3 linked regions of the Nisaea sediminum genome follow. The protein of the gene in region 1 interacts with the protein of each later gene in a pairwise test. Links are inferred from orthologs where the notes say so. Each region holds a gene or a part of one and is shown in the gene's direction. Other genes may lie near its edges.

Region 1 (4,234 bases):
CGGCAATCGCGGCGGGATTTTCGAAGCATCCCTGTACCGCTTCAGTCCGGGATACACGAGCCGGCCCACGCAACGCGCGAATTCTCGATTCAGCGTGCCTTTTACAAACTCCGACCAGGCCTTGGACTTCTTGGCGACGGCGAAAAAACCTTCATCCGACGAGCTCGCCGCAATCTTGCGATCGAGCCCGCCTTGCTCTCCCCAATGTTCGTTGGGGACAGGGAATTCGTCGCTGAGCCGGGTATAGAAATCGCCCGGGAAGACATCGCTGAACTGACGAACGAAGAAAGGGTCGTCGAACTTGACGAGTCCGTCCTCTTTAAACTGAGGAATGGGCATTCGCTTCTCTCCGTATCGAACAGACACCATCGAATGCTAGTCACACTATTAGATTATTCCCGTCAAGCTACGCGACCGGTAACGTGTTTGCCGCCCTTACCGGCTGCGAACGCGGTTCAAGTTGTGGAGATCTGGACGGTTGAAGTGCCGCAGGCACGCCGGGCCGCGTTGACAGGAATTGCGCGACCCCCTATCTGTCAGCCACCCGGTCTATGGCCGGACACCTGTTTCCATATCAGAGGTCGGCATGTTCGGCGCACTCGCCAAGGCCATCTTCGGCTCGGAAAACGAGCGGACACTCAAACGCCTGCAGAAGACCGTTGACGAGATCAACGCCCTCGAGCCGGAAATCGCTGCACTCGACGACGCGGCGCTCGCGGCCAGGACCGACGCGTTCCGGGAACGGCTGAAGGCCGGCGCGACCCTCGACGACATCCTGCCCGAGGCCTTCGCAACCGTCCGCGAAGCGGCGAAGCGCGCGCTCGGGCAGCGCCATTTCGATGTCCAGCTGCTCGGCGGCATGGTCCTGCACCAGGGCCGCATCTCCGAGATGAAGACTGGCGAAGGCAAGACCCTCGTCGCCACGCTCGCCGTCTATCTGAACGCGATCGAAGGCAAGGGCGTCCATGTCGTCACCGTGAACGACTACCTCGCCCGGCGCGACGCCGCCTGGATGGGACAGGTCTACGATTTCCTTGGCCTTACGACCGGCTGCATCGTGCACGGGCTGACGGATGCCGAGCGCAAGGCGGCCTATGCCTGCGACGTCACCTACGGGACCAACAACGAGTTCGGCTTCGATTATCTGCGCGACAATATGAAGTTCCGCCTGGAGGACATGGTCCAGCGCGACTTCAATTTCGCCATCGTCGACGAGGTGGACTCGATCCTGATCGACGAGGCGCGGACTCCGCTGATCATCTCAGGCCCGGCCGAGGACAGTTCCGCGACCTACACGGCGATGAATGCCGTGATACCCGGACTGGTTCCGGAAGATTACGAAAAGGACGAGAAGCAGCGGACCGTCGCCTTCACCGAGGCGGGCCAGGAGCACATAGAGGAGCTTCTGCGCGACGCCGGGATGCTGCAGGAAGGCGGTCTCTACGACATCGCCAACGTCTCGCTGGTGCATCACGCAAACCAGGCGCTGCGTGCGCACCACCTTTTCGCCAAGGACACGGATTACATCGTCAAGGACGACAAGGTCGTCATCATCGACGAGTTCACCGGCCGCGCAATGGAAGGACGGCGCTATTCCGAGGGCCTGCATCAGGCGCTCGAGGCCAAGGAAGGCGTCACGATCCAGAACGAGAACCAGACCCTGGCCTCGATCACCTTCCAGAACTATTTCCGCCTCTATCCGAAGCTTGCCGGCATGACCGGCACGGCGATGACCGAGGCGACCGAATTCGCGGAGATCTACAAGCTCGAGGTCGTCGAGATCCCGACCAACGTCGATGTCGCGCGGAAGGACCACGACGACGAGGTCTACCGGACCGCGGAAGAGAAATGGGACGCGATCATCGACACGATCGAGGAATGCCGGGGCAAGGGCCAGCCGGTGCTGGTCGGCACGGTCTCGATCGAGAAGTCCGAGCTGCTCGCCGAGCTGATGAAGAAGCGCAAGATCCCGCACCAGGTGCTGAACGCGCGCTTCCACGAGCAGGAAGCCACCATCATCGCCCAAGCGGGTCAGCCCGGCGCCGTCACGGTCGCCACGAACATGGCCGGCCGCGGCACCGACATCCAGCTCGGCGGCAATGCCGACATGCGGATCATGCTGGAACTCGGCCCGGAGCCGGATCCGGCGAAGGCCGAGACCATCCGCGGCGAGGTCGAGGCATCGAGGAAGCAGGTGCTCGATGCCGGCGGTCTCTACGTGATCGGCACCGAGCGGCACGAGAGCCGGCGGATCGACAACCAGCTGCGCGGCCGTTCCGGCCGTCAGGGCGATCCGGGCGCATCCAAGTTCTTCCTCTCGCTGGAAGACGACCTGATGCGCATCTTCGGGTCCGAGCGCATGGACGGCATGCTGCAGAAGCTCGGCCTGGAGAAGGGCGAGGCGATCGTCCACAGCTGGATCAACAAGGCGCTGGAAAAGGCGCAGCAAAAGGTCGAGGCGCGAAACTTCGAGATCCGCAAGCAGCTGCTCAAGTATGACGACGTCATGAACGACCAGCGCAAGGTGATCTTCGAGCAGCGCAAGGACATCATGCGCGCGCCGGAAGTCGCGGCCACGGTCGCCGACATGCGTCACGAGGTGATCGAGGACGTGGTCGCGCGCTGCATTCCGGAAGGCGCCTATTCCGAGCAATGGGACATTCCGGCCCTGCACGAGGAATGCCTCCGCCTGCTCGCCCTCGACCTGCCGGTCAAGGACTGGGCGGACGAGGAAGGCATCGCGGATCAGGAGATCCTCGAACGCATCACCAAGGCCTCGGACAACGCCATGGCGCAGAAGGCCGCGAATTACGGCCCCGAAGTCATGCGCATGGCGGAAAAGAGCCTGCTGCTGCAGATCCTCGACCAGCAGTGGAAGGAGCATCTGCTCTCGCTCGACCATCTGCGCCAGGGCATCAACCTGCGCGCCTATGCGCAGAAGGATCCGCTGAACGAATACAAGCGCGAGGCCTTCAACCTGTTCGACGGCATGCTGACCGGCCTGCGGCAGACCGTGACCGGCGTGCTCTCGCATCTCGAGATTCGCGTACAGGCTTCACCCGAGGAGATGGAAGCGCGGATGGCCGCCGAACGGGCTGCGCGCGAAATGCATGAGGGCCGCGAGGATCCGGCGCTGCAGGGCGATGGCGAGGCTGCCGACGGCGAAACCATGGTCCGCAGCCGTCAAGGCGCCGCCGCGATCGATCCGAACGACCCCGCAACCTGGGGCAAGGTGCCGCGCAACGCGGCCTGCCCGTGCGGGTCCGGCAAGAAATACAAACAGTGCCACGGCAAGATCTGAACCGGGGCTGACGTCCGGGACGCCCCGGTGTCAGCGCATCAGAGAGACGACCGTTCCGCGGTTTTCCAGAACAGTCACTTCGGCCAGGCCGGCCAAGACAAGTTCGACGTCACCGTCCGCTCCGCCGAACGGCAGGCAGATGATGCGTATTCCTGCCGCTGTCGAAAGCACTGGCTCGCGATCCTCCGCCGACCGCCGGATGCAACGGGCCACTGCCGGCGGGAGACCGCCTTTCGGAGCGGTCGTCGCGCCGATCGGGTTGCCGCCGAGCAGATCGGCCGCAGCCTCACCCGCAAATTCAACCTGGAAGCGTTGCCTGTCCTGATAGGCGAGAACCACGTGCGGCATCTCGTCGACCAGATCCGACAGAAACAGATTTTCCGATAGCGGCAGCGATGCGTCGGTACGCGAGAACTCCCAGTAGGTTCTCAATCCCCGCAAGACCGAGTCCACCCGGTCAGTAGATCCTGCACGCCGTTCTGGCCTGAAATCCAAGATCATGAGCCCCTCCTTCGGCGTTGCCATGCGCCGTGGCTATGGACGGTCGAAGACGATTTTTCGCTCCTGCAGACCGCCTTTTGCCAGCTCCCCAATTCGTTTTCGTTCCGCGGACAGACTGTCTTGATGACGTTTGCAGAGCCGCAGATCCGGCCGCATCCCTTAAGACGCAGCACCAGATCGTATGTGACATGGAACCCGACTGCAATGTGACTTCCGGGCTGCAAATGTTTTTCAATTATGGATATCGGCCCGGCAGGCCGGTCGAATGCGCCTGCGTCAGAGGGCCGGGCGTTCGGCTGCGTCCCTGACGGCGGCGATCCTCTGGATACAGGCGGGACGCGGCGTGCTCACCGTCAAGTCCTCGAACGCCACCACCCGCAGCTCCGGACGGCAGAGGATCAGCAACTCCTCCCGGTGCAGCAGAAAGTCCGG
Region 2 (3,967 bases), on another replicon or contig:
CTTTCCGCAGGACCGCTTCAATGCGGGAAGTGCGTCGCTCAAACGGTCGTCGGACCAGCCCGGCAGGGAGGAAAGGGAGGTTTTCTCGTAACGCGCCGTTTCCTGCGTCACGCGCTCGGGTTCCGGTTCCGGGGCGCAAGCCGCCAGACCAAGAAACACCAGCAGACACAGATAACGCCGGGGCAAGATGCCCTCCCGTCAATTCCAGAAAATCAAAGAGACTTTACTCTTCGGGCACGCGGGTAGCGACGAGATGCCAATTCGGATCGCGCGCACTGATATCGCGCTCGAAGGTCCAGAGATCCGTCACCGTCTCGATCCTGTCCGGATCCCCGTCGACCACGGAACCGTCTGTGCCCCGCGTTACCTTGACCTGATCGGTAATGAACTCGACTGTCACGCGCGCAATCGATCCGGTCAGCTTCACGTCGTTGATGAGCGCGGAGCGGAAGGAGGAAATGGTGGTTTCCTGGGTTTCTCCGGCTTGCTCGCGCGCCTCGACCGCCCCTGCGAAAGCCCCCATCAGATCGTCTCCGAGGAGCGGCCGCAGGCCGTCGAGATCGCCCTTGGCAAAGGCTTCGACGATCCATTCGAACGCCGTGCGAGCACCCTTGAGGAACTCGATCTCGTCAAAAGCCGGATCGGCCATCTTGACGCGCATCAGGTCCGAAAGCTCGGCATCGTCCTGCGCGGCGCTGCGCTCGTCCCGTTCGCGGTCCGGCAGCTGGATGACATTGTCGGATTTGGCAGACCGCTCCGGCGCCGGAGAGAACGGATCGGTATGACGCTCTTCATGTCCGGTCCGTTTGCCGAGCACGTTGCGGAGCCTGAAAAACAGAAACCCTGCAAGCAGCGCGAAAAGAATTATATCGAAGAACGCGATGCCGTCGCCCATATCGCCCTTAACTGCGGGTCCTGGGACCCTTATCCGCCCTTGGAGAAAAATACCGTCGGCCCTTACAGCTTATCATTGCCGCTTTCGCAGCAGACTTGCCGCTTCCGACCGTCCGGCGACCGTACTACAGCATAGATAGGCTGTCACTTTTGAAAGAACAACTATGGTCCTCATCTTCCTTATCGTTCTGCTCGGCATCCCGGCCCTCGAGATTTTCGTTTTCGCGGAGGTCGGCGGGATCATCGGCGGCTGGGCGACCGTAGGCCTGACGCTGCTGACGGCCGCGCTCGGCGCACTCCTGTTCCGCACCCAGGGAACCGCGGTTCTGCAGCGCGCGCAGGAAACCCTGCGCCAGGAACAGTCCCCTCTCGCCGAAATCATCGACGGGGTCGGCCTGCTGCTGGCGGCCGTACTGCTGTTCCTCCCGGGTTTCGTGACCGACGTGGCAGGCTTTCTGCTCTTCATTCCGCCGCTGCGGATCGTGCTGATCGGTTTTCTGTTCCGCGGCCTGGCACGTTCGGCGGACTCCAATGTCTGGATCGTGCGGACCGGCTCGGGTAAAGCTTCCGGTTCTTCCCCGGATCGGACGGTCATCGACGGCGAGTACGAGGACCTGACGGAAGACAGGGAGGACGACTCCTCCGACCGGAAGGACGACGGCGACCGCACGCTGCCGCCGCGCTGACCGGCCATCGACGCCGCGCTCTCGAAAGACCGACACCATGCTCTTCGTCCGCCACGGGCAATCCGAATTCAACGTTCATTATGGCGCCACCGGGATAGATCCGGGGATCGAGGATCCGGCGCTGACGGATCTCGGCAAGGCGCAGATCCGTCACTCGGCCCAGGCGCTCGCCGGGCGCGAGATCGATCACATCGTCTCCAGCCCCTACCGACGGGCGCTCGAGACCGCGCATATCCTCGCCGACACCCTCCGCCTGGAGATCCGCATCGACCCGCTAATCCGCGAGCACAATCATTTCGTCTGCGATATCGGCCGCACCCGTTCGGTCCTGCAGCGCGACTGGCCGCATCTGTCGTTCGATCATATCGACGAGCAGTGGTGGACGAAGCATCTCGAGCAGGAGCATGAGGTCTTCGCCCGGGTCGACGCCTTCCTCGACGGCAACCGTGACCGGGAGGACTGGGACCGGGTGCTTTGCGTCAGTCACTGGGGTTTCATCAAACGGATGACCGGTCTCCCGGTCACCAACGGAACCGTGGTCAAGGTCCAGCGGGACGGCGCCGGGGAGGTTGTTCACACGCCGGATCCGTGATACCCACGCGCCTTCGATTTCCTCCGGCAGAGATAACGACCGATGACCGACACAGCGACCGACGGGGCGAACAACGCCATCAACACCTTCTCGATGACGGTGAAGGCGCAGTACATCAAGGATCTCTCCTTCGAGAACCCGAAGGCACCCCTGAGCCTGCGCGCCGACATCCGTCCCGATATCGAGATCGGCGTCGACGTCCGCGCTGAGCGCATGGCGGAGCAAGTCTACGAAGTCCAGCTCCTCCTCAATGTCAGCGGCGTCCATGAGGGCGAGAAGGTCTTCATCCTCGAGCTCAACTATGCCGGCCTGTTCCAGTTTGAGAGCGTGCGTCCCGACCAGCTGGAATACGTTCTGATGGTCGAATGCGCCCGGCTGCTGTTCCCGTTCGCCCGCCAGATCGTCGGTCAGATCACGACCGACGGCGGCTATCCGCCGCTGCACATCCAGCCGATCGATTTTCTCGGCGTGTTCCAGAAGAACGAATTGCAGCGTGCCCAGAACGGCGGCGTCGATGTCGGCGCGATCGAGACCGAAGGCAACGCCTGATCACTCGGCCGCGTCGGACCGGTTCCAGATCGGATCCTTGAGTTTCTCCAGCAGCATGGCATGCGCCGCCAGTTCCTCGTCGCTCGGCGCATGGGGACGCGGCGGCCGTGCGACCGAGGTCCGGATCTCCGGCATCGCCGCCACGTCGCCCTTGTCCTCTCGAGCAAGCTCGAGACCCGGCTGCCGTCCCCCGATCAGCTCCAGATAGACAGACGCCAGCAGGTCGGCATCGACCAGGGCGCCGTGCAGGTCGCGATGCGAGTTGTTGATCTCGAAACGGCGGCAGAGCGCGTCGAGACTGGCCTGCGCCCCGGGAAATTTCCGCCGCGCCATCGCCAATGTATCGATCGCCCGCTCCATCGGCATGGGAGGATGGCCGAGGCGGGTCAGCTCGGCATTCAGGAACGCCATGTCGAACTTGGCGTTGTGGATCACGAAGGTCGCGTCGCCCACGAATTCGAGGAAGTCGTCGACGATGCCGGCGAAGTTCGGGAAATCGGCGAGAAACTCGGTGGAAAGGCCGTGGACCTCGAACGCACCCTGCTCCACCTCGCGCTCCGGGTTGATATAGACGTGATACTTCCCGCCGGTCGGCACATGGTTCACCAGCTCGATCGCCCCGATCTCGATCACCCGATGGCCCTGCTTCGGATCGATGCCGGTGGTTTCCGTGTCGAGCACAAGTTCACGCATGGCGCACTCCCAGTCGGTTCAGTGTCTTCTTGATCATTCGCATAGTCGCCGCCCGGCCGAGCCCGGTGGGCAGAACATAGTCCGCCCGGTGCCGCTTCTCCCGGTCGGGCATCTGTTTCTTCAGGATAGAAGAGAGCCGGGATTCTGTCATGCCGGACCGGGCGAGAACGCGCTGCCGCTGCAGGAAGGCGGGCGCCGAGACGACGTAGACGAAATCGCAGACCCTCTCGCCGCCTGTCTCGAAGAGAAGCGGGATATCCAGCACCGCGGCCCGGCGCCGCGCCCGGCGCTGAAGCGCAAGGAAACGATCGCGCTCACGCCGTACGAGCGGGTGGACGATCGCTTCCAGATCCCTCAAGGCGACCGCATCGCCGAAGACCAGCTTTCCGAGGATCTCCCGGTTCACCGCACCCTTCTCCACCGCCTCCGGAAAGCGCCGCGCGATCGGAGCCACGGCCGCTCCGCCGGCGCGGAACAGCCTGTGGACGGAAGCGTCGGCATCGTGCACGGGCAGACCGAGCCGGCGGAACATCGCCGCCGCGGTACTTTTCCC
Region 3 (3,958 bases), on another replicon or contig:
GCCGTCATGCCTTCGGCGACTCTGTCGGGGTCTCCCGGATCCGCAAGCAATCCGCGACCGGCGGCTATGAGAAGGCCGTGCAGGCGGCGCTCAGGAAGGAGATGGGGCTGTGATCGCGAAACTGCGCGGGATCCTGGACTCTTTCGGCGACGGCTCGGCGGTCATCGATGTCCGCGGCGTCGGCTATCTGATCTTCGCCTCCAGCCGGACCCTCGGACGCCTCGGCGACCGCGGCGGCGAGGTCTCGGTCCATGTCGAGACCCATGTCCGCGAAGACCATATCCATCTCTACGGCTTCGCCGACAAGGCGGAGCAGGATTGCTTCCGGATGCTGCAGACGGTTCAGGGTGTCGGCGCCAAGGCGGCCCTCTCGATCCTCTCCGCGCTCTCGCCGGACGAGATCATCCGGGCCGTCGCGGCCGGCGACGCCAAGATGCTGACCCGCGCCGACGGGGTCGGGCCGAAGCTGGCCGGGCGCATCGTCAACGAACTGAAGGACAAGGCGGTGAACGTCTCCCTCGGAGCGGACGCCGCCGCGCCGGCAGCCGCCGGAAAGGGCAAGGCGACGTCGAAGGAGTCCGCTGCGGTGGCGGACGCGATCTCGGCCCTCGTCAATCTCGGCTATGACCGCAGCGTGGCCTATGGCGCGGTCCACGCCGCGGCAAAGTCCGCCGGCGCGGATGCCGGGCTTGACCAGCTCATCACCGGCGGTCTGAAGGAGCTCGCCTCGTGAGTGCCTGGGAAGACGAGGAGGGCGGCCGCCTGGTCGATGGGGAGCGCTCCGTCGAGGATACCCCGGAACGGGCGCTCCGGCCGGTCACGCTCGACGATTTCGTCGGCCAGAAGCAGAGCCGGGAAAACCTCAAGGTTTTCATCGAGGCTGCCAAAGCCCGCGAAGAAGCGATGGATCACACGCTGTTCTTCGGCCCGCCCGGTCTCGGCAAGACAACGCTGGCGCAGATCGTCGCCCGCGAGCTCGGGGTGAACTTCCGTGCGACTTCGGGTCCGGTGATCGCAAAGGCGGGCGATCTCGCAGCGCTTCTGACCAATCTGCAGGCCCGCGACGTGCTCTTCATCGACGAGATACATCGCCTTAATCCTGCCGTAGAGGAAGTGCTCTATCCCGCCATGGAGGACTTTCAGCTCGACCTCATAATCGGCGAGGGGCCGGCCGCGCGTTCGATCCGCATCGATCTGCCACCCTTTACGCTGGTGGCGGCGACCACGCGCTCCGGCCTGATCACGACGCCGCTCCGCGAACGCTTCGGCATTCCGTTGCGGCTGCAATTCTACACCCCGGAGGAGCTGCAGAGCATCGTCATGCGCGGTGCGTCCCTGCTCGGCATGAACCTGCTGCCGGACGGTGCCACCGAGATCGCAAACCGGTCCCGCGGCACGCCGCGCGTCGCCGGGCGCCTGCTGCGCCGGGTGCGCGACTTTGCGGCAGTCGCCGGGGTCGAGGAGATTGGCCAGAAGGCGGCCGACGGCGCGCTCAACCGGCTCGATATCGACGAGCGCGGACTGGATGCGATGGACCGGAAATATCTGCGCTGCATCGCCGAGAATTACGGCGGTGGACCGGTCGGGGCGGAAACACTGGCCGCCGCGCTTTCCGAACAGCGCGACGTGATTGAGGAAGTGATCGAACCCTATCTGCTCCAGCAGGGCCTGTTGCAGCGGACACCGCGCGGCCGGGTGCTGTCCGAGGCCGCCTACCGCTATCTCGGTCTTGCCGCGCCGAATCGCACGCCGGCCGAAGTCGCGCAGATGACCCTGCTCGAGGACGATCCCGAGGGGTGCGATGTCTGAGCGCAAGTCGATGCCTGCGGTGACCTCGTTCACGGCGGATGGCGCCCATGTGCTCCGCGCCCGGGTCTATTACGAGGACACGGATGCCGGCGGCGTCGTCTATCACGCCAACTACCTGCGCTTTGCCGAGCGCGGTCGGACGGAATATCTCCGAGATCTCGGTATTTCCCAGTCGGAACTTTCCGATGCTGAAGGCGTTTTTTTCGTGGTTCGGCGCAGTGTCATCGATTTCCGCCTGCCGGCCCGTCTGGACGATGCGCTCGAGATCGCGACGCGGATCGCGGAGACGAAAGGCGCCTCCTTCGAGGTGGAACAGGAAATCAGAAAAACGGGAACTGACGGCCATCTGGTTCGGGTCGCAAGCACGATCGCGTGCATCGACGCCAAGGGCCGGCCTGTCAGGGTCCCGAAATCGGTCCGGGAAAAACTGGACCGTCCGATCATGGCTGGGACGAACCAGGAACCGCCGAAGGCGGACGTTCAGAAATCCGGGGATTAGCATCTAGATGGAACAGACAGTCGTCGACACCGTAGCGCTTGGGGGTACGGCCGCCACCGACATGAGCATCTGGGGCCTCTTCCTGGCCGCGGACTGGATCGTGAAGACCGTGATGGTCATCCTGATCCTGGCCTCGGTCTGGAGCTGGGCCATCATCGTCGACAAGACGCTGAAGCTGCGCCGTCTCTCCAAGGCGGCCGAGGATTTCGAGGAAAGCTTCTGGTCCGGCGGCTCGCTTGAGGACCTTTATGACCGGATCGGCGGGCAGCCCGGCGATCCGATGACGGCTGTGTTCTCCGCCGCGATGCGGGAATGGCGCCGCTCGGCCGCCAAGGGGCTGACCTCCAAGGGTTCGGAGATCCGGGCGAGCCTGCGCCAGCGCATCGAGCAGGTGATGCAGCTTTCGATCGGCCGGGAGATGGACCGGCTGGAAAAGCACATGACCTTCCTTGCCTCGGTCGGCTCGGTCGCGCCCTTCGTCGGCCTGTTCGGCACGGTCTGGGGGATCATGAACAGCTTCCAGTCCATCGCCGCGACCAAGAACACCTCGCTCGCGGTCGTCGCGCCGGGGATCGCCGAGGCGCTCTTCGCCACCGCGCTCGGTCTGATCGCCGCCATCCCGGCGGTCATCGCCTACAACAAGATCTCGACCGACCTCGGCCGTTTCGCAGGCCGTCTGGAAAGCTTCTCGGCCGAGTTCGCCTCGATCCTCTCGCGCCAGCTCGACGAGGGGGGCTGAGCCATGGCCGCTTCCATGATCGGAAACGGGCGCGGAAAGGGGCGGAACCGCTACCGCCCGCTCAGTGAGATCAACGTGACCCCGCTGGTCGACGTGATGCTCGTGCTGCTCATCGTCTTCATGGTGACGGCGCCGCTGCTCACCGTCGGCGTGCCGGTGGATCTGCCGAAGACCGAAGCGGCCCAGCTCACCGACGAGGTCGAGCCGCTGGTGGTCTCCGTCAATGCGGAGGGCGTGATCTTCCTGCAGGAAACCGAGGTGCCGCGCGAAAACCTGGTGCCGCGGCTGAACGCGGTCACCGGACAGCGACCCGACGTGCGTATCTTCGTGCGCGGCGACAAGGCGATCCAGTACGGCACGGTGATGGAAGTGATGGGGCTGATCAGTGCCGCCGGCTTCACCAAGGTCGCCCTGCTTGCCGAGATTCCGGACACGATGAAGGGAACGCGCTGACACCATGCGCACGGGGCTCACCATATCTGTCGGCCTGCACGCGGCGGTCTTTGCCATCGCCTGGTTCGGCCTGCCCCAGCTCCGGAACGACGACATCCTTCCGGAGCAGCTGGTGATCGTCGATATGGTACCGATCACCGAGGTGACGAATACCCCGACCGTGACGGCCGAGCCTGAAAAGCCCAAGGAGCCGGAGCCCGAAACGCCGAAGCCCGAGCCGAAGGAAGCTCCGCCTCCGCCGCCTCAGGCCGAAGCTCCGCCGCCTCCGCCCCCGCCCGCCCCGGCGCCCGAGCCAGCACCGAAACCCGTCGCCGAGGCCCCCGAGCCGGAACCGGCGCCGGTTCCGAAGCCTGCACCTGCAAAGGAGCCGGAACCGGAGAAGGTCGCCCAGGCGCCGCAGCCGGCGCCCAAGCCGCGCCCGAAGCCGCGCGCTCCCGTGCCGGATCCGAAGGACACGG

The links.
Region 2: the proteins of secA (region 1) and secB interact in binary tests that used the Escherichia coli proteins (3 or more experiments, as listed by UniProt). The link is inferred for Nisaea sediminum from one-to-one orthologs.
Region 3: the proteins of secA (region 1) and ybgC interact in binary tests that used the Escherichia coli proteins (3 or more experiments, as listed by UniProt). The link is inferred for Nisaea sediminum from one-to-one orthologs.

What each region holds. Positions count from the first base shown.
Region 1 is NZ_JACZCQ010000005.1:88,489-92,722, forward strand. What follows is about bases 270-3,501. They hold secA (preprotein translocase subunit SecA), read left to right. Parts: upstream 270-586; coding sequence 587-3,301; downstream 3,302-3,501. Other genes in these bases: IG122_RS10955 (2OG-Fe(II) oxygenase family protein), read right to left, coding at 270-339; IG122_RS10965 (hypothetical protein), read right to left, coding at 3,332-3,501. Also shown: more of IG122_RS10955, read right to left, coding at 1-269; more of IG122_RS10965, read right to left, coding at 3,502-3,826; IG122_RS10970 (class I SAM-dependent methyltransferase), read right to left, coding at 4,079-4,234. UniProt on the Escherichia coli protein: Required for protein export, interacts with the SecYEG preprotein conducting channel.
Region 2 is NZ_JACZCQ010000006.1:635,601-639,567, forward strand. The notes cover bases 1,003-3,967. They hold secB (protein-export chaperone SecB), read left to right. Parts: upstream 1,003-2,214; coding sequence 2,215-2,721; downstream 2,722-3,967. Other genes in these bases: IG122_RS15050 (FxsA family protein), read left to right, coding at 1,059-1,580; IG122_RS15055 (histidine phosphatase family protein), read left to right, coding at 1,618-2,172; dnaQ (DNA polymerase III subunit epsilon), read right to left, coding at 2,722-3,414; coaE (dephospho-CoA kinase), read right to left, coding at 3,407-3,967. In the rest of the region: mltA (murein transglycosylase A), read right to left, coding at 1-186; IG122_RS15045 (Tim44/TimA family putative adaptor protein), read right to left, coding at 224-895. UniProt on the Escherichia coli protein: One of the proteins required for the normal export of some preproteins out of the cell cytoplasm. It is a molecular chaperone that binds to a subset of precursor proteins, maintaining them in a translocation-competent state.
Region 3 is NZ_JACZCQ010000013.1:53,651-57,608, reverse strand. The notes cover bases 599-3,554. They hold ybgC (tol-pal system-associated acyl-CoA thioesterase), read left to right. Parts: upstream 599-1,801; coding sequence 1,802-2,308; downstream 2,309-3,554. Other genes in these bases: IG122_RS21320 (energy transducer TonB), read left to right, coding at 3,505-3,554; tolR (protein TolR), read left to right, coding at 3,051-3,500; tolQ (protein TolQ), read left to right, coding at 2,316-3,047; ruvB (Holliday junction branch migration DNA helicase RuvB), read left to right, coding at 763-1,809; ruvA (Holliday junction branch migration protein RuvA), read left to right, coding at 599-733. Also shown: crossover junction endodeoxyribonuclease RuvC, read left to right, coding at 1-113; more of ruvA, read left to right, coding at 110-598; more of IG122_RS21320, read left to right, coding at 3,555-3,958.